DNA from 2 places in the Paraburkholderia sp. A1RI_3L genome. Region 1 is predicted to be linked to the other one. Evidence: riboswitches for the same ligand, from Rfam matches in the RefSeq annotation. Region 1 holds a riboswitch; the other holds the start of a gene.
What was found. A riboswitch is a leader RNA that binds a small molecule or an ion and turns the genes downstream of it on or off. The one in region 1 is predicted to bind cobalamin.
Positions count from the first base shown of each region.

Region 2: it holds a riboswitch for cobalamin, as region 1 does, so the genes downstream of both, PXJ20_RS18435 (TonB-dependent receptor domain-containing protein) here and cobW (cobalamin biosynthesis protein CobW) in region 1, are expected to answer to the same signal.

Region 1 is NZ_JARCHA010000013.1:56,962-71,679, forward strand. It holds gene PXJ20_RS27335 (sugar ABC transporter ATP-binding protein) at 1-612, shown strand, start outside; gene PXJ20_RS27340 (FGGY family carbohydrate kinase) at 717-2,198, shown strand; gene PXJ20_RS27345 (glucose 1-dehydrogenase) at 2,248-3,042, shown strand; gene PXJ20_RS27350 (phosphatase PAP2 family protein) at 3,167-5,095, opposite strand; gene PXJ20_RS27355 (hypothetical protein) at 5,827-6,123, shown strand; gene PXJ20_RS27360 (cobyrinate a,c-diamide synthase) at 6,178-7,491, opposite strand; gene cobO (cob(I)yrinic acid a,c-diamide adenosyltransferase) at 7,511-8,113, opposite strand; gene PXJ20_RS27370 (cobalamin biosynthesis protein) at 8,110-8,703, opposite strand; cobalamin riboswitch at 8,860-9,142, shown strand; gene cobW (cobalamin biosynthesis protein CobW) at 9,353-10,480, shown strand; gene cobN (cobaltochelatase subunit CobN) at 10,487-14,527, shown strand; gene PXJ20_RS27385 (ATP-binding protein) at 14,554-14,718, shown strand, end outside.
Region 2 is NZ_JARCHA010000006.1:241,434-256,151, reverse strand. It holds gene PXJ20_RS18510 (sirohydrochlorin chelatase) at 1-106, opposite strand, end outside; gene lptG (LPS export ABC transporter permease LptG) at 186-1,334, opposite strand; gene lptF (LPS export ABC transporter permease LptF) at 1,338-2,444, opposite strand; gene PXJ20_RS18495 (leucyl aminopeptidase) at 2,579-4,090, shown strand; gene PXJ20_RS18490 (DNA polymerase III subunit chi) at 4,161-4,577, shown strand; gene PXJ20_RS18485 (DUF2486 family protein) at 4,665-5,210, shown strand; gene PXJ20_RS18480 (c-type cytochrome) at 5,331-5,675, opposite strand; gene ilvD (dihydroxy-acid dehydratase) at 5,862-7,535, opposite strand; gene PXJ20_RS18470 (LysR family transcriptional regulator) at 7,680-8,630, shown strand; gene lgt (prolipoprotein diacylglyceryl transferase) at 8,767-9,672, shown strand; gene PXJ20_RS18460 (SIMPL domain-containing protein) at 9,771-10,499, opposite strand; gene PXJ20_RS18455 (EVE domain-containing protein) at 10,737-11,195, opposite strand; RNA gene ssrS (6S RNA) at 11,313-11,494, opposite strand; gene PXJ20_RS18445 (cell division protein ZapA) at 11,621-11,935, opposite strand; gene PXJ20_RS18440 (ATPase) at 11,932-12,324, opposite strand; cobalamin riboswitch at 12,672-12,951, shown strand; gene PXJ20_RS18435 (TonB-dependent receptor domain-containing protein) at 13,075-14,718, shown strand, end outside.

The DNA of each region.
Region 1 (14,718 bases):
GCGGGGCGTACCGAACTCGTGCGGGCCATCGCGGGTGCCGATCCCGTTTCGTCTGGCAGCGTGCTCGTGGAGGGCGAGGCTCTACATCTGCGCAGCCCGGCACAAGCCATTCGCGCAGGCGTGGTGCTCGTGCCCGAAGACCGCAAGGAGCAGGGCGTCGTGCTCGAACACTCCATTGAAGACAACTTCGCGTACGGCAGCCTCGACCGCCTCGGCGCGCGTGGCTGGGTGCAGCCGCAGCAGGTGCGTGACTTCGCCAACGGACTGATCGCGCGGCTTGGCGTGAAGGGGCGGCCGCAGCAGCGCGCGGGCAGCCTCTCGGGCGGCAACCAGCAGAAGGTCGTGCTCGCGAAGTGGCTGGCGCGCGAACCGAAGGTGGTGATTCTCGACGAGCCCACGCGCGGCATCGACGTGGGCGCGCGCGCCGCCATCTACGAGGTCATTGCGAAACTCGCGGCGAGCGGCGTGGCCGTGGTGGTGGTGAGCTCGGACCTCGACGAGGTGCTGGGTCTGTCTCACCGCGTGATGGTGCTGGCGCGCGGCCGCTGCAAGGGCGTGCTGCCGCGCGAGGAAGCGAGCGACGTGCGCGTGATGGAACTCGCCACGGCGTGAGGTGTGCCTGCGGGCGCCGGGTTCCTTGCATCCAGACCCCAGGCCCCCAGCCTTGCCGCGCCCGCCAATAGAAAACAGTGTTGAAACTTCACGGACTTCGTCACATGTCCTCAATGCAATACGTGCTGGCCATCGACCAGGGCACGAGCGGCACCAAGGCGCTGATCTTCGACGCAGAGGGCACCGTTCGCGCGAAAGGGTTCGCGCCCGTGCGCTGCACGTACCCGCAGGCCGGCTTTGTCGAACAGGACCCGCACGCACTGTATGGCTCGGTGTTCACGGCTACGGCCCAATGCCTCGCGGCCTTCGATGGCGACGTCGCCGCACTCGCGGGCCTGGCCATTTCGAACCAGCGCGAAACGGCCGTGCTGTGGGACGCCGCGGGCGAGCCGCTCGCGCCCGCCGTGTCGTGGCAGTGCCAGCGCTCGCTTGGCATCTGCGAGCAATTGCGCCGCGACGGCATGGCCGCGCGCATTGCCGAGCGCACGGGGCTTTTGATCGACCCGTATTTTTCGGCGTCGAAACTGATCTGGCTGCGCGGCAACGACGCCCACGTGGCCCGCGCGATGGAGGCGGGCGAGGCGCGCTTCGGCACCGTCGATAGCTGGCTGCTGTTCAAGCTCACGCGCGGTGCGTCGTATCTCACGGACTACACCAACGCGTCGCGCACGATGCTGTTCAACCTGCACACGCTGAACTGGGATCGCGAGTTGATCGACGAATTCGGGCTTGCCGCGCTGCGGTTGCCCGACGTGAAACCTTCGGCGGCGGATTTCGGTTCGACGGACCTGGACGGCTTGCTGCCGAAGCCCATCCCCATCGTGGCGATGATTGGCGACTCGCATGCCGCCGCCGTGGGCGAGGGCTGCCTCTCGCCGGGCCTTGCCAAGGCCACGATGGGCACGGGCTCGTCGATCATGATGAACGTGGGGCCGCGGCCGCAGGCGCCTGTCGACGGTCTCGTGTCCACGCTCTGCTTTGGCGCGCGCGGACGCGTGGACTATGCGCTCGAAGGCATCGTGATCAGCGCGGGTTCCACGCCCGGCTGGCTCAAGGACAAACTGCGCCTCTTCGACGACTTCGCTGCCGCCGAGCAGGCCTTCAGCGAAGTCGATAACGGCGGCGTCTATTTCATCCCGGCGTTCTCCGGCATCGGCTGCCCGCACTGGAAGTACCCGGGCGGCGCGCAGATCGTCGGGCTCGACTTCTCGACGTCGTGGCAGCACGTGGTGCGCGCCGCGTACGAGTCCATCGTCTATCAGATCAAGGACGTGATCACCGTGATGGAACGCGCGGCGCAACTGCCGCTCGTGGAACTGTTTCTGGACGGCGGGCTCGTGCAGCGTCCGTTTCTCATGCAGTTTCTGGCGGACACGCTGGACCGCCCGGTGAGCACGCTCGAACTGACGGAAATTTCAGCGGCGGGCGCCGCGGCGCTCGGCCTGCTGCAACTGGGCCTGACGAGCGAGCTGGGCGCGAACCGCGCGCAGCGCAAGGTGCTGCGACGCGTCGTGCCCGGCAGCGGCCGCGAGCAGGCGGCCAGGCATCACGCGCAATGGCTGCGCTGGATCGCGCGGCTCGAGTGAGGGCATCGGCACCCGCGGCATGGCCACTAACCAGCAAGGACAAACCCACATGAACGACGCAATCAGACGTTTCACGAACAAGGTAGTCGTGGTGACGGGCGGCAGCCGCGGCATCGGCCTCGGCATTGCGGAGCGCTTTGCGCGCGAGGGCGCGAAGGTGTGCCTGTGCGCGAACGAGAAACGCGTGTTCGACGCCGCCGCGCAACTGCTCGAGTCGGGCTTCAACGCCATCGCGGTAGAAGCCGATGTGACGGACAAAGCCGAGGTGAAGGCGCTTTACGACGAGGTGGCGGCGAAGCTGGGCGAGGTGGACGTGTCGGTGCAGAACGCGGGCGTCATCACGATCGCGAAACTGCAGGACCTCACGGAAGACGAGTGGGACAAGATTCTCGCCGTCAACACCAAGGGCGTGTTCCTGTGCTGCCAGGAGGCAGCGGCGCGTATGCTCGCAGCGGGAAAGCCGGGCCGTCTCATCAACACCGCTTCGGGCCAGGCGCGCCAGGGCTTCATCTATACGCCGCACTACGCGGCGAGCAAGTTTGGCGTGGTGGGGCTCACGCAGAGCCTCGCAAGAGAACTGGCGCCCACGGGCATCACCGTCAACGCGTTTTGCCCCGGCATCATCACGACGGAGATGTGGGCCTACAACGACGAGGCCTGGGGCAAGCTGCTGGGCGACTACCAACCCGGCGAACTCATGGCGGAATGGGTGAAGGGCATTCCCATGAAACGCGCGGGCACCGGCGAGGACGTGGCGGGCCTCGTGGCGTTCCTCGCCTCCGGCGACGCGGCCTATATCACCGGACAAACCATCAACGTAGATGGCGGGATGTTCATGTCGTGAGCTGCGCCGGTGCGGGGAGGCAACGGTCGCGACGGCGAGTGGACGCGAGCAAAACGCGGCAGCTACCTTGCCGCGCTTGCATCCGCCTTTTTCTTCGCCGCCGTTGCCGTGACGAAGCTCGGCCTCAACCGTCGATGCGCACTTCCACGCCGCCCGAGTTGTAGAGCGGCGTCACCTTGAAGCCGTCTACCACGACCGAATCGAAGCGCCCCTGCAACTGCGCGCTGTCGATCAGCGGCACGATGTCGCCCACCTTCGGCGCGGCGCCCGCCGCGAACTTCACGTGCAACGTGCCGCCCACGAAGGTGGTGAGCCCGGCCACGGCGAGCCGGCCCGTGTCGCCCGCGCCGCGATCCAGTTCGAGCGTGGCGTTCTTCAACTGCGTGTACTGACCGTTGATGCTCATGCGTGCGCCTGTGCGGACGACCACCGTGCCGCCGCTCGCGTAGACGTCGCCGGCACCGAAGGCCTGGGGCGACGCGGCTACGAGCGTGCCGCCCTGGACCTCGGTGCCGCCGCTATAGCTGTTCGTGCCCGCCAGCGTGAGCGCGCCCGTGCCCGCGAAGGTCAGCTTGCCGCTGCCGCCGATGTTGTTGCGCCACGTGTCGGCGGCGTTGAAGCCGCCCTGGGTGGCGTCCATCGTCACGCTCACGTTGCCGGAGAACTGGCCGTATCCGTCCGCCGCCGCGAACAGGTTGAGGCGGCCCCAGCCTTCGGCGGCGTCGAGCAGCGGGTAGCCCGAGGCGAGTTCGGTCGTTTTCAGCACGACGCGCCGCTGGTCCGCGCTGAGGTAGGGCAGGCGCGTTTCCAGCAGCACCTCGGCGCCCTTCGGCACGACGGGCGCCGCGGTGGTCGAGGCGATGGGCGTAAAGCCGTAGGTCAGGCGGCGCAGATAGTTGGCCTTGTTGGTGGCGTAGTCGGCGAAGCGGTCTGTCGCCGTCGTGCCCGACTCCGCGAACGCTGGGAAGGTAGTCGCCGTCGTGCCGGTGGCGGCGTAGAGCGTGGCATGCGCGAGCGAGACGGCGGTCTGCTTGAGCGTGGCGTTGGTCGGATCAGCGAGGTTCGCCGCGACCACGGCTTCGGCGAGTATGCGGCCGCCCATCACGTCGAGCGGCGAGTGCATGCCCGCGAAGATGCGGTTCTCGCCCAGTTCGAGCCCGCGGCTCAGCATTTCCTGGTAGCGCTCGGGCACCACGTAGGCCATGGCGAGCGCGTCGCGCAAGGCTTCCGCCGCGTGGCCGCTCGGGAAGCCGCCGTCCGTTGCGGGCGTGGTGCTTTCGGCCGGCACGAGCGTGGGCGCGACGACGACACTCGAACTCCAGCGGTACGGCCGCTCGTACTTGTAGAAACGCTTTGCGGGTTCCGTGGAGCCGTTCGTGCCCATTGCGTTGACGAGGTCCACCACGGCGCCGAACTGCGCATTCGCGCTGCCGCCCACGCCCGTGTTGTTGCCGCTGTCGTTGTAGAGCGTCGTGGTGGCGTCGGCGGGAATCGTGGTGATGCTCGTGGTCTGCTGCGCCGCGGTGCGCCACGCGGTGGTGAGCGGTCCCATGCCGTCCGTGACGCTGTAGCCTTTGCCGCGGCGGTCGTCGAAGTAGGCGGCGGAAGCCTGGGCCGCGGTGCGCTGCGTGGTGGCGCCCACCACGTACTGGATGTTCGCGTTGAGCACCGTGGGGTTGAGCGCGGTGCCGTTCGGCGTGCCGTCGTTCGGCAGGCCCGTCCACGTCGACGCGGTGATGGCGGGGAAGCTGCCGACAGCGGGCGCGTTCACGCCGGCGTCCACGAGGTCCGTGAGCGGTTGCCAGAGCGTGCGAAAGCCGTTCAGCACGCGCACGCCGGCGTTCGTGCTCATCGTGGCGTAACGCGCGTCGCCGCGCTGGTTGGTGGCCGCGTTGTCGACGAAGGCGAGCACGTTGGCCTGCACCGGCGCGCTGTCGACGAAGCCCGGGTCGGCCGGCGGCGAGGGCACTTTCGCGACGGTGGCGGGCGGCGCGTTGTCGCTCACCCCGCCGCCGCCGCAGGCAGCGACGAGGAACGAGACGGCGACGGCCATGGCGAAAGCGTGAGGCGAAACGAAGCGTGGCGTGCGGTGCACGGGCATGGTGTGATTCCCGGGTCGTTGTCAAGAAAGCGAGCAAGATACGGTCGCTTTATGAAAGATTCGAGAAAGGCACGAGAAACATTGAATAAGACGAGGGCTAGAAGGCGTAAAAGTGTAATGGCAGATGACTGAAATGGCGTCGAATCTGCTCAGAATATGGGATGGGTCTCTTATATGACAATTCGGTTAAACGCATTAAGGAAGGCGTTAAATGCGCGGGGCAGTGGGACAGGAAAGACGTCATTTGTCTGCCTCTATTTGCGGGCGTCGACGCGACGTGGCGGATGGGGTGGGCTTCAAGCGATCACATCGGCAACCCGTGCTGCGATTCGGCCTGCCGTGACCGTGAACGAACTGCGCGCTATTTTCGCGGCTTATTCGTTTTGTCGTCGTTTTGTCGGTTGGAGGTAATAGCGTTATAGCGCCCGATACTCCGGCAGCGATTGTCATTCAGGCGACGTTCGGCTGTCACGCGATTTACGCATTGCGATTGCCCAGTCTTGCTTCTCCTGGGCGCCAATGAACTCACGTCTGATATAGGCGCATATCGACAAAGCGATCCGCTGCGAATAATCCGCCGCAGATTCGCCTGCTCATGCGATTGAAGCCGATGGTCCCGGCGCGTCAATTCTTTTCGCCACGCGCTTTCTGGCGACCTACACTGTGCTGCATGGGAGGAAGAAATGCAGCGCGTCTATCAATATCGGGGCTATGAAATTACCGTCGAGGCGGACAGCTTGCCGGACGCCATTGTCGGTGGGACGGTGCTGGTCCGAACGGGCTATCTCGCCATCGTGAATGTGCGGCACGAAATGTCGTCCCGCGCGTTTCCCGCATGGAACTTGTCCGACGATAACGACCGGCCCTTCGACAGCGCCAGCACGGCGCTGATGGCCGGCTTCACCGCGGGGCAGCGCTTCGTGGACGACGTGTTCGCGGGCCGTCAGGGGCGCGACCAGGTGGATGGGCTCGACGCCTGATCAGGCGTGGGGCGTGGGGCCCGAGGCATATCGCGGCGGCGGCGGCGGCCGCCGTCAGACCGCCTCGCCGCGAAATAGCGCAGCGACCAGCGCTGGATTCGACGGCCAGTAACCGTGCATATAGGTCGCGAAGATCGACCCATGCCGCCACACCGGTTCGCCTTGCGCATCGCTTTGCGCATGGCGCGTGTAACGCAGCGGCGTAAGCGCCGTCGTCATGCGCGAGTAGTGGAACGTGTGCCCGTGGAGCGTGCCGTGTGTCGTGTCGAGCGCCTGCATGCCGAGCGCCGCGAGCCGCGCCTGCATCGTGGCATGGCCGGGCAGCAGACCGAGCATGGGCGTCGATTCACCGTTCACGTCAGTGAGCGTTTCCAGCAGATACAACATGCCGCCGCATTCCGCGACGATCGGCTTGTTCTTTGCCGCGTGCTCGCGAATGGATGCCGCGGTGCGCGCCGCCTTGTGCATATTGCCCGCCAGCGTCGCGGCGTGCAGTTCGGGATAACCGCCCGGCAGATACAGCGCGTGAGCGCTGGCAGGGACGGGCTCGTCCGCGAGCGGCGAAACGAAGCTCACGTGCGCCCCCAGCGCTTCGAGCAGCGCGAGGTTCGCGGGATAGATGAACGAGAACGCGGCATCGCGTGCCACGGCAATCTGCAGGCCGGCGAGCAGCGGCGGCAACGTCTCGCGCGGCTCGGCCGCGAATTCGATGGCGGGTGGCAACTGCGCCAGCGCGGTATCGGCCAGCGCATCTGCGGCGCGTTCGATGCGTGCTTCGAGGTCGTCTATTTCATCGGCTTGATGCAGGCCCAGATGCCGGTCGGGCAGTGCCATCTCCATGGCGGGCGCGACGTGGCCGAGCCAGCGAAGATCGTTGGGTAGCGCGCTTTCCAGCATCTGCGCATGACGTGCCGAGCCAACGTGGTTCGCCAGCACGCCGTAAAAGGGCACGTCTTTCCGAAAGCATGCGAGGCCGAAGGCGATGGCGCCAAAGGTCTGCGCCATCGCCTTCGCGGAAATCACGGCGGCCACGGGCACGTTGAAGGTGGCGGCGAGGTCGGCGCTGGAGGGCGTGCCGTCGAAGAGCCCCATCACGCCTTCGATCAGGATCAGGTCGGCTTCGCGCGCCGCCTCGGCCAGCAGTTGACGGCACGCCGTTTCGCCCACCATCCAGAGGTCCAGCGTCTGCACGGGCGCGCCGCTCGCGCGCGCGAGAATCATCGGGTCGAGAAAGTCCGGGCCGGTCTTGAAGACGCGCACGCGCCGGCCAGCGCGCCGGTGCAGGCGCGCGAGGCCAGCCGTGATCGTGGTCTTGCCCTGGCCCGAAGCCGGCGCGCTCACGAACAGCGCGGGGCAGCGCGGCGGCATACCGGGTAGATGCGGCACCTCAGAACTCCACGCCGCGCTGGGCCTTCACGCCCTGCTCGCGATAAGGGTGTTTAACGAGCCGCATTTCGGTGACGAGATCGGCGGCGTCGATGAGCGCGTCCGGCGCATGGCGCCCCGTCACCACGACGTGCAGGCTCGGGTCGCGCGCTTGCAGCACGCCGAGCACTTCGTCGAGCGGCAGGTATTCGTACTTCAGCACGGTGTTCAGTTCGTCGAGAATCACCATGCAGTATTCGCCGCTCTCGATCATGCGCACGGCCTCGTTCCAGCCCTTGCGCGCGGTGGCGATATCGGCGTCGCGGTTCTGCGTGTTCCAGGTGTAGCCGTCGCCCATGGTCACGAAATCGCACTGCGGGTGAGTGCCGAGGAAGTCGCGCTCGGACGTGTGCAGCGCGCCCTTGATGAACTGCACGACGCCAAGGCGCTGGCCGTGCCCCAGCATGCGCACGCCCATGCCGAAGGCGGCGGTGCTCTTGCCCTTGCCGTTGCCGGTATGCACGATCAGCAGGCCCTTTTCGACGGTGGCCGCCGCCTGCTTCTTCTCGTGCCCTTCGCGGCGCCGTTGCGTCATGCGCTGATGCGCGTCGGGATCGGTCTTCATGGTGTCCTCATGGGTGGCTGATTAGGGCTGTGACGGGATGCGTGCGCGTCGGCAATGGCGACTGTCACGCCGTCGCAGGCGCGTTTCGCTGCAACGAGCCGGCCGCCTCGCGCCGCGAGCAGCGCGCACGGCTCGCACACGGCTGCTACGCCGACATGGTCGAGCGCGGCGGGCGAACGGGCGAGGTCAGGGTGCTCACGCAGGCAGGCGGCGATCTCTTCTGCGGAAAAAACCTTCAGCGGCAACGCGTGACGATGGCAGAACGCAAGCAAGGCGGGCTCGTGCGCTTTCGCGTCGAGGGTGGCGAGGCAGGCGACGTGTTCGCCGATATGCGTTGAAGCGCGTTTTGCAGCGTCATCATCGTCTGCCACATCGCGCAGCGCCGCTTGTACCGCGGCTTCGATCTGAGCGAGCGACACGCCTCGCCGGCAGCCGATGCCGAGCACGAGCGAGCGGCCCGAGCGGTGCGTGGCCGCGCGGTCGGCGGCATCGGTGGCTTGGGTGGCATGCGTGGCATCGGCGTCGTGAACCGGCTGTGCGGTTTGCGCGTTCGCGGCGGTCAACGAATCCGGCATTGCGGTGCGGCTCATGCTGGGTTGAATCGACTGGGTTGGATAGGCCCGCGCCCATCCGCAGGCGGGCGCATACGATAGCACAGGCCCCTCGCACAGGCCGCCGACCCAGGCCCCTCACCCAGGCCCTTCGCAGCCCCGCCGGGCTTCCTTGACGCAGCCAGCCGTGGCACCTACACTCCGTGGCGATCTGGTGCTCGCGCGCGCGTTCCTTGCGCGCGCAGTTAAACGGGAAACAGCGGTTCGCCGTCTATTGACGCACGGTCCGAACCAAACTGTGCTGCCCCCGCAACGGTAAGCGAAAGCATCGCGACATGCGATGCGGAGCCGGCTTCGATGTATGCGCGCAAGGCCGCGCATGCAGACAACCACTGCGCGAGAAACAACATCACTCGCGTGGGAAGGTGAAGCGGCGCTTTCGCCAGCCCGGATACCGGCCAGAGCGAAGAGTGGGCGCTGCGGGTGAGCGGCGTTCCGCTGGGTCGGCATCGTTATGCGCATGCCGGCCGTTGCTCAATCGGCTCGACCCGCCAGGGCGCCTGACTGCTTTCCAGCGTGGCTTCGTTTGCTTCGGCAAGTCAGGTTGCTTCATGCACCTTCCATGCGACGCGTGAGGCGCGCATCGTGCGGCGTGGCACGGCCACTACCTGAACCATCGAGGCCCCGCATGTCAGAACTCATGCGCAAGATTCCCGTGACCATCGTCACCGGCTTTCTCGGCAGCGGCAAAACCACGCTGCTGCGTCACATTCTTCGCGAGGCCAACGGCCTGCGCGTCGCCGTCATCGTCAACGAGTTCGGCGAACTCGGCATCGACGGCGAAATACTGAAGGGCTGCGGCATCGGCTGCGATGAAGGCGACAGCGGCAACGACAGCGAAGGCGCAGGCCAGCTCTACGAACTCGCGAACGGCTGCCTGTGCTGCACGGTGCAGGAAGAATTCTTCCCCGTGATGGAAGCGCTCGTGGAGCGGCGCGCGCAGATCGACCACGTGCTGATCGAAACGTCGGGGCTCGCGCTGCCCAAGCCGCTCGTGCAGGCCTTCAACTGGCCTTCGATTCGCAACAGCTTCACCGTGGACGCCGTCGTGACGATGGTGGACGGACCCGCCGCCGCGAGCGGCCAGTTCGCCGCGGACCCGAACGCCGTGGACGCGCAGCGCCGCGCCGATCCGAATCTCGATCACGAGTCGCCGCTGCACGAACTGTTCGAAGATCAATTGAGCGCCGCGGACCTCGTCGTACTCAACAAGACGGACCTCATCGGCGAAGCGGAGCAGGCCGCCGTGGAGGCGCTGATTCGCGAAGAACTGCCGCCGCACGTGAAGATTCTGCGCGCGCAGGGCGGTCAGCTTGCGCTGCCCGCGTTGCTCGGGCTCGCAGCGGCGTCCGAAGCCACCATCGATCAACGTCCCGACCATCACGGCTCGTCGAACGATCCCGACCATCACCATCACGACGACTTCGATTCGGTCGTCGTCACGGGTGCGCCGGCCACGCGCGAGGCGGCCATTGCGGCGCTGGGCGCGCTCGTGGAACGTCACACCATCTACCGCGCGAAGGGCTTCGCCGCGCTGCCCGGCGCGCCGATGCGGCTCGTCATTCAAGGCGTGGGCCGGCGCTTCGACAGCTACTTCGACCGCCGCTGGCGTGAGGATGAAATGCGTGACGAAATGGGCCACCAGGCGCGCACGAGCCGCTTCGTCCTGATTGGCGAAGACCTCGATCAGGCCGTGCTGCAAGCAGCGTTCGACGCGGCGCTAGCCTCCACCACCGCCGAAGCCACGGGACGCTAGACCGCCATGCATCTGCTGCGCACCGTACCCGGCGGTTTCGTCGACGACACGGCGGGCGTGATCCGCATCGACCAGCGTCCGGCCGACATCGTCGTGCTCAGTTCGGCCGACACCACGCTCTCGCTGCTCGCGAGCGTGATCGAACGCATGGGGCCGGGCTTTCCGAGCCTGCGGCTCGCGAATGTCGCGTTCCTGCGCCAGCCCGCGTCGGTGGACTTCTATATCGACGACGTGTTGCAGCACGCGCGCGTGGTCGTGGTGGACCATCTGGGCGGCGAAGCGTATTGGCCTTACGGCATCGAGCGCGTGGTGGAACTCGCGCAGCGCAGGGGCCAGACGCTCGCGATGTTTTCGGGCGACTTGCAGGAAGACCCGAATCTCATTGCGAGAAGCACCGCCGACGCCGCGCTGTGCCGGCAACTGTGGCGCTATCTGCGCGAAGGCGGCCTCGCGAATGCCGAAGGCTTCCTGCGCGCCATCGCCTGGCACGCGCTGGGCTGGGGCCGCGAGCCCGCGCCGCCCGTGCCGCTGCCCGCTGCGATGCTGTACTACCCGGCGAATCCCGCGAATGAGGCCCGCACGGCGGCAACCCTGCCGACGGTCGCAGACTGGCAGGCCCGCTGGCGTGAAGGCGCGCCGGTGGTCGCGCTGCTCTTCTATCGGGCGCACGTGCAGGCCGCCAACACGGCCGTGTTCGATGCGCTGATCGAAGCGCTCGAAGCGCGCGGCATGAATCCGCTGCCCATTGCCGTGACGTCGCTGAAAGATGCGATGAGCCGCGACGTCGTCGCGCAGTTGTGTGCCGACCATGGCGTCGCGCTCGTGCTCAATACGACGGCGTTCGCGGCGTCGTCGCTGGATGAACCCGCTGCCCCTGCATCGCTCGCGCTCACCGGCGACGCGCCTGTGTTTCAGGTGATTCTGAGTTCGGGCAATCGCGATGACTGGCTCAAAGACAACCAGGGCCTGCATTCGCGCGACATCGCCATGCACGTCGCGCTGCCCGAGGTGGACGGGCGCATCATCACGCGCGCCGTGAGTTTCAAGGGCTTCGCGTGGCGCTGCCCGCATACCGAAGTGGACGTGGTGCGCTATCAGCCCGACGCGGAACGCGTGGCGTTCGTGGCCGAGTTGAGCCGGCGTTGGTGCAGGCTGCGCAGCCTGCCGAACAGCGACAAGCGCGTCGCATTGGTGCTCGCCAACTATCCGATGAGCGAAGGGCGCATCGGCAACGGCGTGGGGCTCGATACGCCGGCGTCGGTGGTGGGCATTCTGCAAACGTTGCTTGCCGAAGGCTATCGCGTGGCCGAAGTGCCCGCAAACGGCGCCGCGTTGATGAACCGCCTGACCGAAGGGGTGACCAACGACCCCACCGTGCGCGACCTGCGCCCCGCCTTGCAGAGCCTTGCGCTCGACGACTACCTCGCGCACTTCAACGCATTGCCCGCCGAGGTGCGCAACGCGCTGAACGCACGATGGGGGGCGCCCGAGCAGGACCCCACGGTGCGCCGCGGCCGTTTCATGATCGCGGGATGGCGCTGCGGCCACGTGTTCGTGGGCATTCAGCCCTCGCGCTCGCGCGAGGCCGCGGACTACGCGAGCTATCACGACGCCGACCTCGTGCCGCCGCACGCGTATCTCGCGTTCTACTTCTGGCTGCGCCACACGTTCGGCGTGGACGCGATCGTCCACGTGGGCAAGCACGGCAGCCTCGAATGGCTGCCCGGCAAGAGCGTGGCGTTGAGCGAGCAGTGCTGGCCCGACCTCACGCTGGGGCCCACGCCGCATCTCTATCCGTTCATCGTCAACGACCCCGGCGAGGGCAGCCAGGCGAAACGGCGCGCGCATGCGGTGATCGTCGATCATCTAATGCCGCCGCTCACGCGCGCCGAAAACTACGGGCCGATGCAGGACCTCGAACGCCAGGTCGACGAATACTACGAGGCACTGATGGTCGACGCGCGGCGCGCGAAGCTGCTGCGCGCAAGCATTCTCGAGACCATCGTGAAGCATCGTCTGCACGAGGAACTGAGCGTCGCAAAGCCGCGCGGGGCGGACGAGGAAGACGCGCTGCTCGTGCGCGTGGACGCATGGCTCTGCGAACTGAAGGAAGCGCAGATCCGCGACGGCCTGCACGTGTTCGGCCATTCGCCCGAAGGGCGCGAGCGACGCGACACGCTGCTCGCGCTCGCACGCTTTCCTGCCGGCGACGGCCAAGGCGCGAACGCGGGCTTGATCGATGCGCTCGCGAAAGATCTCGGCATCGCTGATTGCTTCGATCCGCTGACGGCGGAATGGTCCACGCCGTGGACCGGCCCGCGGCCCGCGTGGCTCGAAGCCGTGAGCGATGCGCCGTGGCGCCACAACGGCGACACCCGCGAGCGGCTGGAGCAACTGGCGGCGGTGTTGCTCGAAGGCGTCTGCGAAGCGACGGCGGGCGATGCGGCTGAAGGGATTGAAGCGGAAGAAGAGGCACAAGCGGCAGAAGCGGCAGAAGAGGCAGAAGAGGCAGAAGAGGCAGAAGAGGCAGAAGAGGCAGAAGAGGCAGAAGAGGCAGAAGAGGCAGAAGCGGCAGAAGCGGCAGAAGCGGCAGAAGCGGCTCGCGCGGATGCGGGGCCATCCCGCCTTGCCGGTTTGCTCGATGCCGCGCAAGCAGCAACCGCCTTGCCGCTCGCGACCCAGGTGCTGCACCGTCTGCGCGACGACGTGCTGCCGCGTCTCGACGCCTGCGGTGGCGAAGAATTGCGCCAGCTCACGCGCGGTCTGGAAGGCCGCTTCGTGCCGCCGGGCCCCAGCGGCTCGCCGTCACGCGGCCGCCCCGACGTCCTGCCCACGGGCCGCAACTTTTATTCGGTGGATACGCGCGCCATTCCCACTCAGGCCGCGTGGGCGCTCGGCGTGAAGTCGGCGCGCCAGTTGGTGGAGCGGCATCTTCAGGAGCACGGCGACTATCCGCGCGCCATCGGTCTCTCGGTCTGGGGCACGGCGACCATGCGTACGGGCGGCGACGACATCGCCCAGGCGCTGGCGCTCATCGGCGTGCGGCCGAAGTGGGCGGCGGGCAGCCATCGCGTGACGGACTTCGAGATTCTGCCGGCGGGCGCGCTGGAGCGTCCGCGTATCGACGTCACGCTGCGCGTGTCGGGCTTCTTTCGCGACGCGTTTCCGAACGTGATGCATCTATTCGACGCCGCCGTGCAGGCCGTGGCGGATCTCGACGACGAGCCCGAGGACGTGAACCCCATCCGCGCGCGCGTGCTGCGCGAGCGCGACGCGTGGATCGCACGCGGGCTCGACGCGCAGGAAGCCCGCCAGCGGGCCGGCTGGCGCGTGTTCAGCGCGCGGCCCGGCACCTACGGCGCGGGTTTGCAGCAGATGATCGACACGCGCCAGTGGCAGACCGACGAAGACCTCGCCGAGGCCTATCGCGCCTGGGGCGGCTACGCCTACACGCAGACGGGCGCGGGCGAAGCCGCGCACGGCGCGTTCGCTACGCGGCTTGCCACCATCGACGTCGTGCTCCAGAACCAGGACAACCGCGAGCACGACGTGCTCGATTCGAACGACTACCACCAGTTCCACGGCGGCATGACGGCGGCCGTGCGCCATTTCGCGGGACAGCAGCCGCAGGTTTATCACGGCGACCACAGCAACCCTGCCGCACCGCGCGTGCGGCCGCTCGCCGAAGAGATAGCGCGCGTGATCCGCTCGCGCGTGGTCAATCCGAAGTGGCTGGACGGCGTGAAGCGCCACGGCTACAAGGGGGCCGCGGAAATCGCCGCGACCGTGGACTACCTGTTCGGCTACGACGCAACCGCGCGCGTCGTCTCGGACCATCAATACGCGCTGGTGGCGGACGCCTACGTCAATGACGCCGACACGCGCGCTTTCATGCAGCAGCACAATCCGCACGCGCTGCGTTCGGTGTGCGAGCGGCTGGTCGAGGCGATGGACCGCGGCCTGTGGCAGGCACCCGGCGAACGGCGCGCGCAGATCGAAAGCCAGTTGCTCGCCATCGACGAGCGCATTGAAGAGAGGTCATCGTGAACGCATCCGCTGAATCCGTGCCCGGCATGTTGCCGCGGTCTTATCCGTTCAGTGCCCTCGTCGGCCAGACCGCGTTGCGCGAAGCGCTGTTGCTCGCCGCCGTGGACCCCGGCGTGGGCGGCGTGCTGGTGAGCGGGCCGCGCGGCACGGCGAAATCGACGGCGGCGCGCTCGCTGGCCGAACTGCTGCCC
Region 2 (14,718 bases), on a different contig from region 1:
CCGCGCTGTGTGCAGCGGCGAGCCGCGCCGCGAGCCGCTCGAACGGCTCGGCCCAGCGGGCATCGCGTGCCCCGTGGCCGAATAGAACGATGCCGTGTGCGCTCATGGCAGGGACTCCCGAGGAAAGCTAAGGCGTTCGTCGTACCGCCGCCGCGGTACAGCGGCGGCGGGATGACGAGGCGACGTCAGTGCCGATCCACCCACTTCAGCCCGAACAGACCGAGGGCGAGATAGATCAGCCCCGGCGTGGCCGCGGTAATCGGTGCGGGCCACGTGTTCAGCGTACCGATGTGCGAGAACAGCGTATTGAAGAGCTGGAAGCTCATGCCGAGCATGATGCCGCCGAACACCTTCATGCCCACCACGCCCGCGCGCGTGTGCAGATACGCGAACGGCATGGAAAGCACCAGCATCACGAATACCGCGAACGGGTAGAGCAGCTTTTTCCACAGCGCGATTTCGTAGCGCTGCGTGTCCTGATGGTTCTCGGTCAGATGCTGGATGTAGCGGAACAGGTTGAACATCGACATGCGGTCTGGCGCGACGAGCAGCACCGAGAGAATCTGCGGCGTGAGCTCCGAGCGCAGCGAGTATTCGGGCAGCGTGATCTGCTGCGCGCGATATACCGGGTTGAGCGCGTCCTTGCTCTGGCCGCTGGGCGACGCGACGTCCACGAGTTGCGTGTCGGTCACGTCTGTCAGTTTCCAGTGGCCGGGCGGCTGGTACACGCCGCTCTTCGCGATCCGCACGTTCGAGAGCCGGAACTTCGAGTCGAATTCGTAGATGCGTACGTTGCTGATGGTGGCGTCGGGCTTGAGTTCGCCCACGTTCACGAAGCGCGTGACCTGCTCGCCGTCGGCGCGCGCCGAAAGCGTGTCTTTGACCCACACGCCCGACTCGAAGTTGGTCGACACCGCGGAGCCCAGCGCTTCGAGCCGCACGCGTTCGGACAGCTGGTCGGTGTAAGGGCCCACCACTTCGCCGATCAGATACGTGATGAGCACGATCGGAATGCCGATCTTCAACAGCGAGCGCAGCGCCTGACCGGTTGCGAGACCCGAGACGCGGAAGATCGTGTATTCCGAATTCGCGGCCATCTGCGCGAACACGTAGATCGAGCTGATCAGTGCCGCGACCGGAATGATCTCGTAGAAGCGCGACGGCGTTTGCAGCGCGACGCGCAGCACCGCGTAGCCGAACTTGTAGTTGCCGTGTCCGACCGAGTTCAGTTCGTTGATGAGGTCGAAAAAGAAGAACAGACCCGAAAACGCGAACAGGATGAAGACAAACGTCAGGTAGACCTGGCGCGCGAAATATCGCTCGTAGATGCGCATGGATCAGGCTCCCTGCGCGCGGCTCGCGCGGCTGAACATGGCACGCGAGATCAACGGGCGATTGCGCACCCGCAGCCAGAAGATGAACACCACGAGCGCGGCGACCACGACGTGCAGCGCGACAAGGCCGACGCCGAACGAGACCTTGCCCTGTTCGATCCACGATTGCACGACGTTGAGCAGATTCGAGTAGGTCAGGTAAATGAGAACGGCCATCACCAGATTGATGGTGCGGCCGCGGCGCGGATTCTGGTAGGCGAGCGGAATGGCGAGCAGCATCAGGTTGATGGCGATGAGCGGCAGGCCCGCGCGCCACGCGATTTCCGCGAGGTTGTCGCGCGTGGGCTTGCGCAGCAGATCGAGCGTCGAGGTACCCGTGGTGGTGGGCGTCGAGACCACGGGCTGGCTCTGGATCTTCACGCCGTAGCGCTCGAATTCCATGATGCGAAAGTCCGGGTGCCCCGGTTCGCCGTCGTAGCGGCGGCCGTTGTCGAGCACGACGAAGCGGTCGCCGTTCTTCTGCGTTTCCGTGTGGCCGTACTTCGACACGATCACGTTCACCTTGCCGTTCTCCGTGCTCGTCACGAACACGTTTTCCACCTTGCTCTGGTCCGGCGTCATCTTCTCGATGAAGAACACGCGGTGCGTGGTGGCCGATTCGCGGAACTGGCCCGGCGCGAGCAGCGAAACTTCGTCGCGCTGCTGGAAGCGCTGGCGGATCAGCTTGCTCTGCTGGTTCGACCACGGCCAGCCCACGAACGCGAAGAACACGATGAGGATGATGATGGGCGTGGCGAAGACGCCCACCGGTTTGATGAGGCGCGTGAGACTCACGCCCGAGGCGAGCCACACCACCATCTCGGAGTCTTTGTACCAGCGCGTGAGCACGAACAGGATCGACACGAACAGCGTCACGACGAGCATGACCGCGAGATAGCCGATCACGGTGAGCCCGATCAGCACCAGCACGTCGCGCGGGTCGATTTCGCCCGATGCCGCGAAGCCGACGATGCGGATCATCATCGTCGTGAGCATGATCGTGAGCAGCACCATGAACACGGCGCCAGCCGTGTACGCAAGTTCGCGCTGGAGGGAGCGTTCGAAGATCATTCTTGATGAGAAGAGCGGGAGGTTCTGGCACGAGGCCGCGCGTCGTGCGCTAGACCTTGGCAGCCGCCGCGGGAAAAATAGCGGATAATTGCGGCTTTCATCCTAAGCCCAGATTTTATCCGAGGACAAGCGCGATGGACTTTAGCATAAAAGCCTGTGATTGGAGCAAAGGGGCCCAGAGCGGGTTCCTGACCGGAAAATCGGACTGCGTCGTGATCGGCGTGTTCGAGTCGCAAAGTCTTTCGGGCGCCGCGCTCGCCATCGACGAAGCGACCAAGGGGCTCATCACGCGCATCGTCAAGGCCGGCGACATGGAAGGCAAGGCGGGCAGCACGCTGTTCCTGCACGAAGTGCAGGGCATCGGCGCCTCGCGCGTGTTGCTGGTCGGCCTTGGCAAACAGGATGCGTTCACGCAGAAGGCTTACGGCGAAGCGGTCAAGGCAGCCTGGCGCGCCATCCTCGGTACGAAGATCGTGCAGGTCACGTTCACGCTGCCGCAACTGCCCGTCAAGGAGCGTTCGTCGGACTGGGCCGTGCGTGCCGCGCTCCTCGCGCTGCGCAGCGAAACGTACCGCTTCACGCAGATGAAGAGCAAGCCGGACACGACGCCGCGCGCACTCAAGCGCATCGTGTTCTCGGTGGACGCCGCCGACGAGAAAGCGGCGAAGGTGGCTGCGAAGCAAGGCGTTGCGCTCGCCAACGGCATGGACCTCACGCGCGACCTCGGCAACCTGCCGGGCAACGTCTGTACGCCGACCTATCTCGGCAACGTCGCGAAGAAGCTCGCGAAGGACTGGAAGCTCAAGGTCGAGGTGCTCGGCCAGAAGCAGATCGAAGCGCTCAAGATGGGCTCGTTCCTCTCGGTTACGCGGGGCTCGGTCGAGCCGCCGCAGTTCATCGTGCTCCAGTATCAGGGCGCGGGCGCGAAAGAGGCGCCGGTGGTGCTGGTGGGCAAGGGCATCACGTTCGACACGGGCGGCATCTCGCTCAAGCCGGGCGAGGCCATGGACGAGATGAAGTACGACATGTGCGGCGCGGGCTCGGTGCTTGGCACGATGCGCGCGGTCGCCGAAATGGGCCTGAAGCTGAACGTGGTCGCGCTCGTTCCGACCTGCGAGAACATGCCTGCCGGCAACGCGACGAAGCCGGGCGACATCGTGACGAGCATGTCGGGCACGACGATCGAAGTGCTCAATACCGACGCCGAAGGCCGTCTCATTCTGTGCGACGCGCTTACCTACGCGGAGCGCTTCAAGCCCGCCGCCGTGGTGGACGTCGCCACGCTCACGGGCGCCTGCATCATCGCGCTCGGCCATCACAACGCGGGCCTCTTCTCGAAGGACGATGCGCTCGCGGGCGAACTGCTCGACGCGTCGCGCGAAGCCGACGATCCGGCCTGGCGCATGCCGCTCGACGACGAATACCAGGACCAGCTGAAGTCGAACTTCGCGGACGTCGCCAACATCGGCGGTCGTCCCGCGGGCAGCGTGACGGCGGCGTGTTTCCTGTCACGCTTTACGCAGGCGTACTCGTGGGCGCACCTCGACATCGCCGGCGTGGCCTGGAAGAGTGGCGCCGCCAAGGGCGCGACGGGTCGCCCCGTGCCGCTGCTCACGCAGTTCCTGATCGACCGCGCGGCGCAGTGATCGGCGTGGTATTGCACGCGGCGTGCGGCGCGCTCTGCCGTCCAGCCGCCGCGTGCGCGCGAGGAATGCGATGACGCGAATCGACTTTCATACGAACGTGGGCGATGCGCTGCTGTATGCGTGCCGGCTGCTGCGCAAGGTGTATCAGGCCGGCCACTCGACGGTGGTGCTGGCCGACCCGGCGCGGCTGCGTGCTCTCGACGGCCAGCTCTGGACCTTCGCGCCGCTCGAGTTCGTACCGCATTGCATGGCGCAGAGCGCGCTGGCCGCCGAGACGCCGGTCGTGCTCGCCTCGGATCTGGAAGGCGCGCCGCACCATCAGGTGCTGGTGAACCTGGGGGGCGACGTGCCGCCGCAGTTCGCACGCTTCGAGCGGCTGCTCGAAGTGGTGGGCAACGCGCCCGAGGACCTGACCGCGGGGCGCGAGCGATATCGCTTCTACCGCGATCGCGGCTATGCGCTGAACAACTACCGGCAGGAAGGCTGAGCGCGGCACGTGCATGCCGGGCTCTGCGCGCCGGCATGCATCGTGCGCGGCTTTGTTTGCCGCCAGCTACAGCGAAGGAGGGTGATCGTGTCCAACCATGACGACACTTCGATTCCGATGCTCGACGACGTTGTCGTGCCGGGCAAGCCGGACCACGCACGGGCCACGCCGCCGTCGCATCACCTGCCCGAAGGGCTCACACCTCCCGCAGTCGTGGACGAACCGCTAGAGCCATCGGCAATGAGCGGCTTCACCACGCATCCCAACGACGCCGTCGAGCCGCGCTTCATGGAACCGTCGCTCGGCGACGTTCCGGTCCTGAGTGAGCGGTTAGACGAACCCGTAGCCGGACCCGCAAGCGCGCAGCCCGACGAAAGCACGGAACATGCGCTGGTCGAGCGGCTGCGGGGGCGCTGCATGGACTATCTCACGGGCGAGGGGCGCGGCCTCATCGAGGCGCGCTGCCGCGAGGCGATGCAGGAGCACGCGAACTGGCTCGTGGGCACGGTGGTGCGTGAAGTCGCGCTGGCGCTCGAAACCGAGATCACAGGCTGGGTGAAAGAAGCGGTGGAGGCGGTGCGCGAGGAGCGCGCGAAGCAGCAGGCCCCGGCCGATCCGCCCGTTCGGCACTGAGGCGGATTGATCGGCCAGCTTATGGGCCGACTCAGCGGCTTTGACTCAGCAGCTCTGACTCATCGGCTGACTCAACGGCTGACTCAACGGCTGCAGGGCCCGCTCACGGGCACCCCGCGCTCACTTCAAGGAAAGGATCCAGTTGGCGAGCGTCACGGCCTGGTCCGGCGTGAGCTGCGTGTTTGCCGGCATCGGCACGCGGCCCCATACGCCGCTGCTGCCGTCGGTGATCTTGTGGGCGAGGTAGGTGGCCGCGTCGCTGCGCGACGCGTATTTCAAGGCGATATCGTGGAGCGCGGGCCCCATGAAAGGCCGCGTCATGGCGTGGCAACTCGTGCAGTTCTGCTGCTGCGCAAGCGCAAGACCCTGCGACGCGACCTGTTCCCCGAACACCGCGCCCGGCGCCACGAACAGGCCCGCCAGCGCAGCGGCCAGTGCGGCTACTGCATGCGACTCTCGTTTCATTATGGTCTCCGCCGGGACGATCGCCCGACTGTGGTGGTCGCATTATAAGAGCAAAGGGGCGCCCGGTTTCCCCGGGCGCCCCTTCGTGTATGCCTGTGCTGCGCCTGCCGCAGCCGTGGCGGCGGGCCGGCGTTCCGGGACCGCTCGCTGGTGCTGTGCAAGCGAGACCCCGGTGCGCGACCTGCGTTAGCCCGTCACCGCGCCCTTGTTGGCCGGACGCGCGAGCGCTGCGTACTTCGCGAGCACGCCACGCGTATAGCGCGGCGCCGGCTGCTTCCAGGCCGCGCGGCGGCGCGCCAGTTCGGCGTCGTCGATGTTCAGTTGCAGCAGCAGCTGGTGCGCGTCGATGGTGATCGAATCGCCTTCCTGGACGAGCGCGATCGTGCCGCCCACGAAGGCTTCCGGCGCGACGTGACCCACCACCATGCCCCAGGTGCCGCCCGAGAAACGGCCGTCCGTGATGAGACCCACGGATTCGCCCAGCCCCTTGCCGATGATGGCGGAGGTCGGCGCGAGCATTTCGGGCATGCCCGGACCGCCTTGCGGGCCGAGGTAGCGCAGCACGACCACGTCGCCCGCCTTGATCTTGTCGTCGAGAATCGCCTGCAGCGCGCTTTGCTCGTCGTCGAACACGCGCGCCGGGCCCGTGATGACCGGGTTCTTCAGGCCTGTGATCTTGGCCACGGCGCCGTCTTCCGCGAGGTTGCCCTTCAGGATGGCGAGGTGGCCTTGCTTGTAGAGCGCCTTGTCGATCGGGTGGATCACCTTCTGGTCCGCGCGCGGCACGGAGGGCACGTCCTTCAGTTCTTCGGCGAGCGTCTTGCCCGTGATGGTGATGCAGTCGCCATGCAGGAGACCCGCGTCGAGCAGGATCTTCATGACCTGCGGAATGCCGCCGGCCTGGTGCAGGTCGGTGGCCACGTACTGGCCCGACGGCTTCAGGTCGCAGATCACGGGCACGCGGCGGCGGATGCGCTCGAAGTCGTCGATGGTCCATTCCACTTCGGCCGCATGCGAGATCGCGAGGTAGTGCAGCACGGCGTTGGTCGAGCCGCCCGTGGCCATGATCACCGAGACCGCGTTTTCGATCGATTGCTTCGTGATGATGTCGCGCGGCTTCAGATCGCGCTTCACGGCTTCAACGAGCACGCGCGCCGATTCGGCGGCGGAGTCCACCTTCTCCTGGTCCGGGTTCGCCATCGTCGACGAATAGAGCAGCGACATGCCGAGTGCTTCGAACGACGAACTCATCGTGTTGGCCGTGTACATGCCGCCGCACGAGCCGGTGGTGGGGCACGCGTTGCGCTCCACGCCTTCGAAGTCCTCTTCGGACATGCGGCCCGCCGTGAATTCGCCGACGGCCTCGAAGGCCGACACGATGGTCAGGTCCTTGCCCTTCCAGTGGCCGGGGCGAATCGTGCCGCCGTACACGTAGATGCCCGGCACGTTCATGCGCGCGAGCGCCATCATGCCGCCCGGCATGTTCTTGTCGCAGCCGCCGATCACGACTACGCCGTCCATCCACTGGCCCTGCACGCAGGTCTCGATGCAGTCCGAGATCACTTCGCGTGACACGAGCGAGTACTTCATGCCTTCGGTGCCCATCGACATGCCGTCCGAAATGGTGGGCGTGCCGAAGGTCTGCGGATTGGCGTCTGCGCCCTTCACGGCGGCCACGGCCGCGTCGGTGAGCTTTTGCAGACCCGCGTTGCACGGCGTGATGGTGGAGTGGCCGTTGGCGATGCCGATCATCGGCTTGTCGAAGTCGGCCTTCTCGTAGCCGATGGCGTAGTACATCGAGCGGTTCGGCGAGCGCGCGACGCCCTGGGTGATGTTCTTCGAACGGCGGTTGTACGACATGGGGAGCTCCGTAGGATGCTGTTATGCGACGCCGGGCGGGCTTGGGCGCCCTGTCACCGGCATGTGGCGAGAAGCATGCAGTTTCGCGAATCGAATGTCCAATATATTATTGATGGCATATTAGGTCGCAAAACATATCAATCGATGCTCTCGACAACACCCGATCTTCGTCAGTTGCGCTACTTCGTGGCCGTGGCCGAGGAAAAGCACTTCGGCCGCGCCGCAGCGCGGCTTTCCATGACGCAGCCGCCGCTTTCCCAGGCTATTCGCGCGCTGGAGGAGACGCTCGGCGTGGAGCTTTTTGCCCGCACGCGCCGCACCGTGGAACTCACCCCGGTGGGCGCGGACCTTTTGCCTGAGGTCCGGCGGCTGCTCGCCGCCGCGGACGGTCTGCGGCCGCTTGCCCAGAGCCTTGCGCGCGGCGAGGCCGGGGTGCTCTCGCTGGCGTTCGTTTCTACCGCGGACTACGGGCTGCTGCCGCTTCTGCTGCGCGACTTCGGCACACGCTATCCGCGCGTGCGGCTGCAGCTCGCCGAGGCGACGAGCGACGTGCAGGTCGAGGAACTGGTAGCGGGACGCATCGACGCCGGTCTCGTGATTGCGCCGCTGCCGCCGCGCCATGTCGCGCAGCTTTCGTATCTGCCGATCGCGCGCGAGCCGCTCGTGATCGCGATGCCAACGGAGGTTTCGGTACGCGCGGGCGGTCCTGCTGCCGACGACTGGTGCGACACGCCCGTGAGCCTCGCCGATCTTGCCGACGCGCCGCTCGTGGTCTTCCCAAGGCGTTTGGCGCCAGGCTTTTATGACATCATTATGGATTGCTACGGCGCGGCCGGTCTGACGCCTCGCATCGGCCAGGAGGCCATTCAGATGCAGACCATCGTCAGCCTCGTGTCGGCCGGCATGGGCGTCGCACTGGTGCCGCAATCGCTGCGTAACCTGCGGCGCACGGGCGTGGTCTACCGGCCCTTGCGCGAGGCGGTGCCGGCCATCGAAACGGGGCTGGTGTGGCGCACGGCGCAGGTGAGCCCGGTGCTGGCCGGTTTCATCGATATCGTGCGCGCCCATGCGGCCACGGCGGGGCCGCTGGGCTGAGCGAAGCGCGTTGCGCGACGGCGAACAATGTCGTGCGATGCGGGTCGAACCGCACGCTGCCGCCCACGCTTTCGTCTGCTGTTGCCCTTTACCCTTTACCTGACACTCACACCGATCGCGGGAAACCGACTCCACGATGCTGATCCACCCGAATTTCGACCCTGTAGCCATTCACCTCGGCCCGCTGGCGGTGCGCTGGTATGGCCTCATGTATCTCGTCGCGTTCATTGCGGCAATCGTCGTGGGCCGCCTGCGGCTGCGGCTGCCGTACGTGGCGGCGCAAGGCTGGACCGCGAAGGACATCGACGACATGCTGTTCTACGGCGTGCTCGGCACGATCCTGGGCGGCCGCCTCGGCTACGTGCTGTTCTATAAGGCGAGCTGGTACTTCGCGCATCCGCTCGACATCTTCAAGGTGTGGGAAGGCGGCATGTCGTTTCACGGCGGCTTTCTCGGCGTGACCTTCGCCATGGTGCTGTTCGCGTGGCAGCGCAAGCGCCACTGGCTCCAGGTGACCGACTTCATCGCGCCGATGGTGCCCACGGGGCTCGCGGCAGGCCGGCTCGGCAACTTCATCAACGGGGAGCTGTGGGGCCGCGTGACGGACCCGTCCGCGCCGTGGGCCATGATGTTCCCGGGCGCTTCCAACGACGACGCGCAGTGGCTCGCCACGCATCCGCAGCAGGCGGCCCAGTGGCACCTGGCCGACGTGTTCGCGCAATACCACATGCTGCCGCGGCATCCGTCGGAGCTCTACGAGATTGCGCTCGAAGGCATCACGCTCTTCTTCGTGATCATCCTGTTTTCGCGCAAGCCGCGGCCGCTCGGCGCCGTGTCGGCGCTGTTCCTGATCGGTTATGGCCTTGCGCGCTTCACGGTGGAGTTCGCGCGCGAACCTGACGACTTCCTTGGCCTGCTTGCCTTGGGCTTTTCGATGGGCCAATGGCTTTCGCTGCCCATGATCCTCGTGGGCAGCGCGATGATGGTGTGGGCTTATCGCCGGCATGGCCGCGAAACGGCGCGGCCGGCCGAGGCGAGTTGAGCCGGGTTGGATTCAGGTGGGCCGAAGCGGCTTCAGGTTAAGCCCCTTCGGCCCACCGGCTTTCGCGCCGTCACGTCGATGCGGTGAACGGCGCAACGTTACTTCATCTGCACTGAACCCGAGACATTGACTGTCACAGTGGACGTGCCGCCTTCCAGCGGCATCGGCGCGGCCTTCGCATCCGCTGCCATGGAGCGTGCGGCCATCATCATGACGGGCCGCGGCTGAATGCCACCGTACCCGACGTTGACCTCGCGAATCGAGTAGCTGCCATAGCCGAACGCGCGCGCGGCCGACGACGCCTGGTCGCGGAACGACGCAATGGCTTCGCCCGAGAGTTTCTGTTCGGCGGCGCGGCGCGCTTCCGGCGAAAGCGAAAACTGCACATTGCCCACCTGCATGCCGGACGCGAGTTGGCCGGCGAGACGCGAGGCTGCCGCGAAGTCGCGCGACTCCAGCACGATTTCCGTGCGACCGCGCCAGGCCGAGATGCGGCCGTCGCGGTCCGTGGACGGATAGATCGAGAACTGACCCGAGCGCGCGGTTACGCCGGCTGTGCCCTTGGCCTGCTGGAGTGCGCGGTCCGCATGCTGGTTCAGTGTGGTCGTGAGCGAGGCGGGGTCGCTCGCTTCCTGCTCGTAGAACATCGTGATTTCGACGACGTCCTGCGGTACTTCGGCACTCGCCTGCGCAGAAAGCGAGAGCACGCCCGCAGGCTGATAACGCGCGTCGCTTTGCGCCCAGGCGGCCGAAGGGACGAGCGAGAGGCCAAGCGGGGCGGCCGTGGCGAGTGTGATCGCGAAGGCAAGCGCAGTCTTTCTGGTCATTTTTTGACTCCTTCTGAACGGGTTCTTCGCACCTTCGAATGCGTGCGCGGCGCAAGCGCGCAACGGTGCGGCGAGGTCGGCGGCTGATACACGTTCGCCGCGCCCCACGCGTGGCATGGCGCTTGCGTGGCCGTTAGGCTTGCATCATATGCGCGTGGTTCCCCGTCTCGACGATTGCGGCGAACAGTCGTGAACCTGAGCGGCACGACGCTTCGCCGCACGGCCCGCGGGTTCGCGTTACATGAGGTGCTTCGTGATGAAGCGCCACTCGGCTTCGGTGACGGGCGTGATGGAGAGCCGGTTGCCTTTCGCGAGCACGCGCATGTCGGCAAGCTCTGGGTGCTCGCGCAGTGCGGCGAGGGGAATCAGCGGCACCTTCTTCTTGAACACTACGTCGACGAGCAGCCAGCGCGGTTCTTCCTGGCTCGACTTCGGGTCGAAGTAGGGGCTCTTCGCGTCGAACTGGGTTGGGTCCGGGTAGGCCGTGGACGACACCTCGGCGAGTCCCGCGATGCCGGGCTCCGGGCAGCTCGAGTGATAGAACAGCACGCCGTCGCCGATGCGCATCGTGTCGCGCATGAAGTTGCGTGCCTGATAGTTGCGAACGCCGGTCCAGGGCAGCGTGTGCCTGGGTGCTTTGGCGAGGTCGTCGATGCTTGCTTCGTCCGGTTCGGACTTCATCAGCCAGTAGCGCATGAGTCGAAGTGAACGTCGAAAGTGAGCGTTGGGGAGAGAGGCTGCACAGCAAAGGAACGGCAAGACAGCAGCCCCCAAAGTAAAACGGCACCGGACGAGAGTCCGGTGCCGTTCGAATAGGTCCCCGCCTTAGCCGCTAGGCCGGCATCCTGAACCTGAGGTTCAGAATTGGTCGCAGTTAGCAGCACTTCGGGTACATCAGACAGAGTGACGCGCACGCCCGTGCTACAAATTTCCGCAACCGTGCACATGGCATTGGTTCAAGGAATATATGACCTTGGCGAACCAGGCAGGGAAGCTGACTAAACCTGTTGAAACCGTTCCTGCTGAAACCGTTTTTTCGCGCCACTGCTGCGCGGCCGGTTTGTTGAAGAGCGCAGTATATATGGATTAAACGCGCTGTGTTCAATCCCGCCGTTCAATCTTTACTGCACGCCGTACTGCTGAATCACAGTACCCAGCTGCTCGTTCATCTGGCGCATTGTACGCCGGATTTCTTCGGCCGGGAAAGCCTCGCCGTGCCGTACGCTCGTCTGCAGGCGCAGCAGTTCGGATGCGAGCGAAAGTGCTGCCATGACCGCGATGCGGTCGGTGCCGCGCACGTTGCTGTGTTCGCGCACCTTCGACATTTCCGCATCCACGCGAGCCGCCGCTTCGATCAGCGCGGGCTCCGTTTCGGGCGAGCAGGCGAGACGGTAGTTCTGCCCGAGAATCGAGACTTCGATCAGTTTCGTGCTCATGCGTTTTCTCCGTGGCGCACTTCGTGAGTTCCCGAAGCCGTTTCGCCGTGCGCGTCATGTCCTTCTTCGCGCTCTTCTTCCTGTTGCGACGAAGCGAGCAGGTCGAGCTGGTTGTCTGGTTCGCCCTGGCCTTTGGCGCGCGGCAGCTTTTCGAGGATGGCGTTGAGCCGGACCTGCGCGTCGTCGATCTTTGCCGACAGCGTGTCGCGTTCCGCCTGCAGCGCGTTGCGTTCCTCGCGCAGCTGTTCGATTTCGGCGCGCGAGCCATCCAGTTGCGCGTGCAATTGCGCGACCTGCTCTTCGAGCGCGTGACGCGCCTCGTGGTGCTGCTGATTGATTTCTATCAGCCGCCCGATGTTCTGGGAGAGTGTTTCGAGTTCGTTGAGCATGTGCTGCGTCCTCTAAAGGAGGGCATTTTAGCGCGGAATGCGGACGCTTCTGTCATCTGTGTCGTTTCGAGACGTAACAGCCGGCTTCCTGCTGCGAAGCCCCCTGCAACGCGCGTCCGCGAACGCGGATTGCGTGCGCGCCCTTGCCGCGAGGCACTTTCGTGCATGGCTGCCCGCTGTCGTGCTCTTTCGTGCTCCCCTATAAACGAGGCAGGCCGCTGCGGATTTGACACTTGCCGCTACCACGTTCTTGACCATCTTTGACAGTTTTCGCGGCGTTTCTTGATGTCTCGCCGCCATGTCCCGGTCGCGTCCAGGGCTTCCTTGACGCTCGCGAGCGGGTCTCCTTACACTTGCCGCACTCTGGTGCCCGCGCCTGCGCCCAACGCAAGCGTGGTTAAACGGGAAACAGGGAGCGCAGTCCGTCCCCGGACGCGTCAACCTGTGCTGCCCCCGCAACGGTAAGCGACCGCACGCGCATGACACCGCGTGCCTATCGATTCGACGTGCGCTGCCGACGGTTCCATCCGTCGCGCGGCGCGCCTGCAAGCCACTGCGCACACGTGCGTGGGAAGGCGAATCGATGCGTCGTCAGCCCGGATACCGGCCAGAGGGCGAGGCGCGCCGCTTCGCCAGCATTGCCGGCAGCGGCTGCGGCCCTGGTGGATTGTCTGGCGTGTGTGCGTGCCTCATGACGCGTTGGCTTCGCGGGGAGCGAAGCCGGGCACGCTACCACAGGAAAATCGCTCCATGCTTACCCCTATCGCCCGCGCGACGCTGCTCGCCCTGACGGGCTTGCCGCTGGCCGCCTTTGCGCAGTCCGCTGCGCCCTCGGCCGGGCAGTCGAGTTCGGACATCGGCTCAACCCCTGCCACCCAGTCCACGGACAGCACCACTGACGCGCCACGCGCCGCGCCAGCCGCCGCTGCAAGCGCGGCCACAAAGACACCATCCGCGCAGATCCCCACCGCCGGCGACCGGACCCTCGCTCCCGTCGTCGTCACCGCGGATCGCGCGCCGCAGCGCCTTGCCGACGCAATTCCGCAGACCACGCTGTTCGACGCCCAGGACATCGCCGACACCACCCAACGCGACCTGCCCGGCCTGCTGCAGTTCGCGCCCGGCGCGCAGATCGTGCGCAACGGCGGCCCCGGCTCCACGGCGACGCTCTTCATGCGCGGCGCGGATGCAAGCGAATCGCTCGTGCTGATCGACGGCGTGCGTGTGGATTCAACGAGCCTCGGCAGCGCGCAGATCGCGCAGATTCCACTCGACCAGATCGATCACGTCGAAGTGGTGAACGGCAACGTGTCGGCGCTCTATGGCTCCGGCGCGATTGGCGGTGTCGTGCAGATCTTTACGAAGAACGGCGGCAGCTACCCGCCGCGCTTCAACTTCGAGGCCGAATACGGCAGCTATCACACGCAGCGCCAGCAGGTGGGCGTCTCAGGCGCGCTCGATGCCGAGGGCAAGACGACCTTCAGCGTGTCGCTCGCGCGCGCGAAGGACGACGGCTTTTCGTCGATCAATCCGGCGCTCGTGCCGGCCGTGAATCCGAACGCGAACGGTTACCTGAACGAAAGCGTATCGGCGTCGCTGCGTCATACATTCAACGAGCGCTGGGACGCCGGCGTGCGCTTCTTCCAGTCGAACGGCAACAGCAGCTACGACAACGCATACGGCGTGCCGACCGATCTCAACAATCTCTACACGAAGGTGCAGCAGGCCTCGGTATTCGCGAACGGCAAGGTGACGGACTGGTGGACCACGCACCTCGTTGCCGCAACGGGCAACGACCGCAGCCAGACGGAACTCAACGGTGTCTATACGGACCATTTCAACTCGGACAACCGTCAGTACACCTGGCAGAACGACTTCATGCTCGCGCCGCAGCAGAAGATCCAGGTGGGCTACGAGCATCTGGACCAGATGCTTGACTCGAACCAGTACAGCGCGCCGAACCGCCACGTCGATTCGGGCTTTGCGGGCTATACGGGGCGCTTCGGACGCAGCCAGTTCCAGGCGAACGTGCGGCGCGACCAGTACTCGGATTTCGGCGGCGCGAACAGCTACTACCTCGGTTACGGCTTCGACATCACGGAGCACTGGAAGGCTACGGCGAGCTGGTCCGACGCGTTTCGCGCGCCCACGTTCAACGACCTGTACTACCCGTACTACGGCAATCCGACCATTCGTCCCGAGCGCAGCCATTCGGTCGAAGCGGCGCTGCAATATGCCTCCGACGCGTTCGGCCTCATGCGGCTCACGGCATTTCAGACGCGCTACTCGAACCTGATCCAGTCCACGCAGGTCACGCCCGGCGTCTACATGGCCGAGAACGTGGGGCACGCCAAAGTGCAGGGGCTCGAGGCATCGTGGAGCGGCCATGTCGGC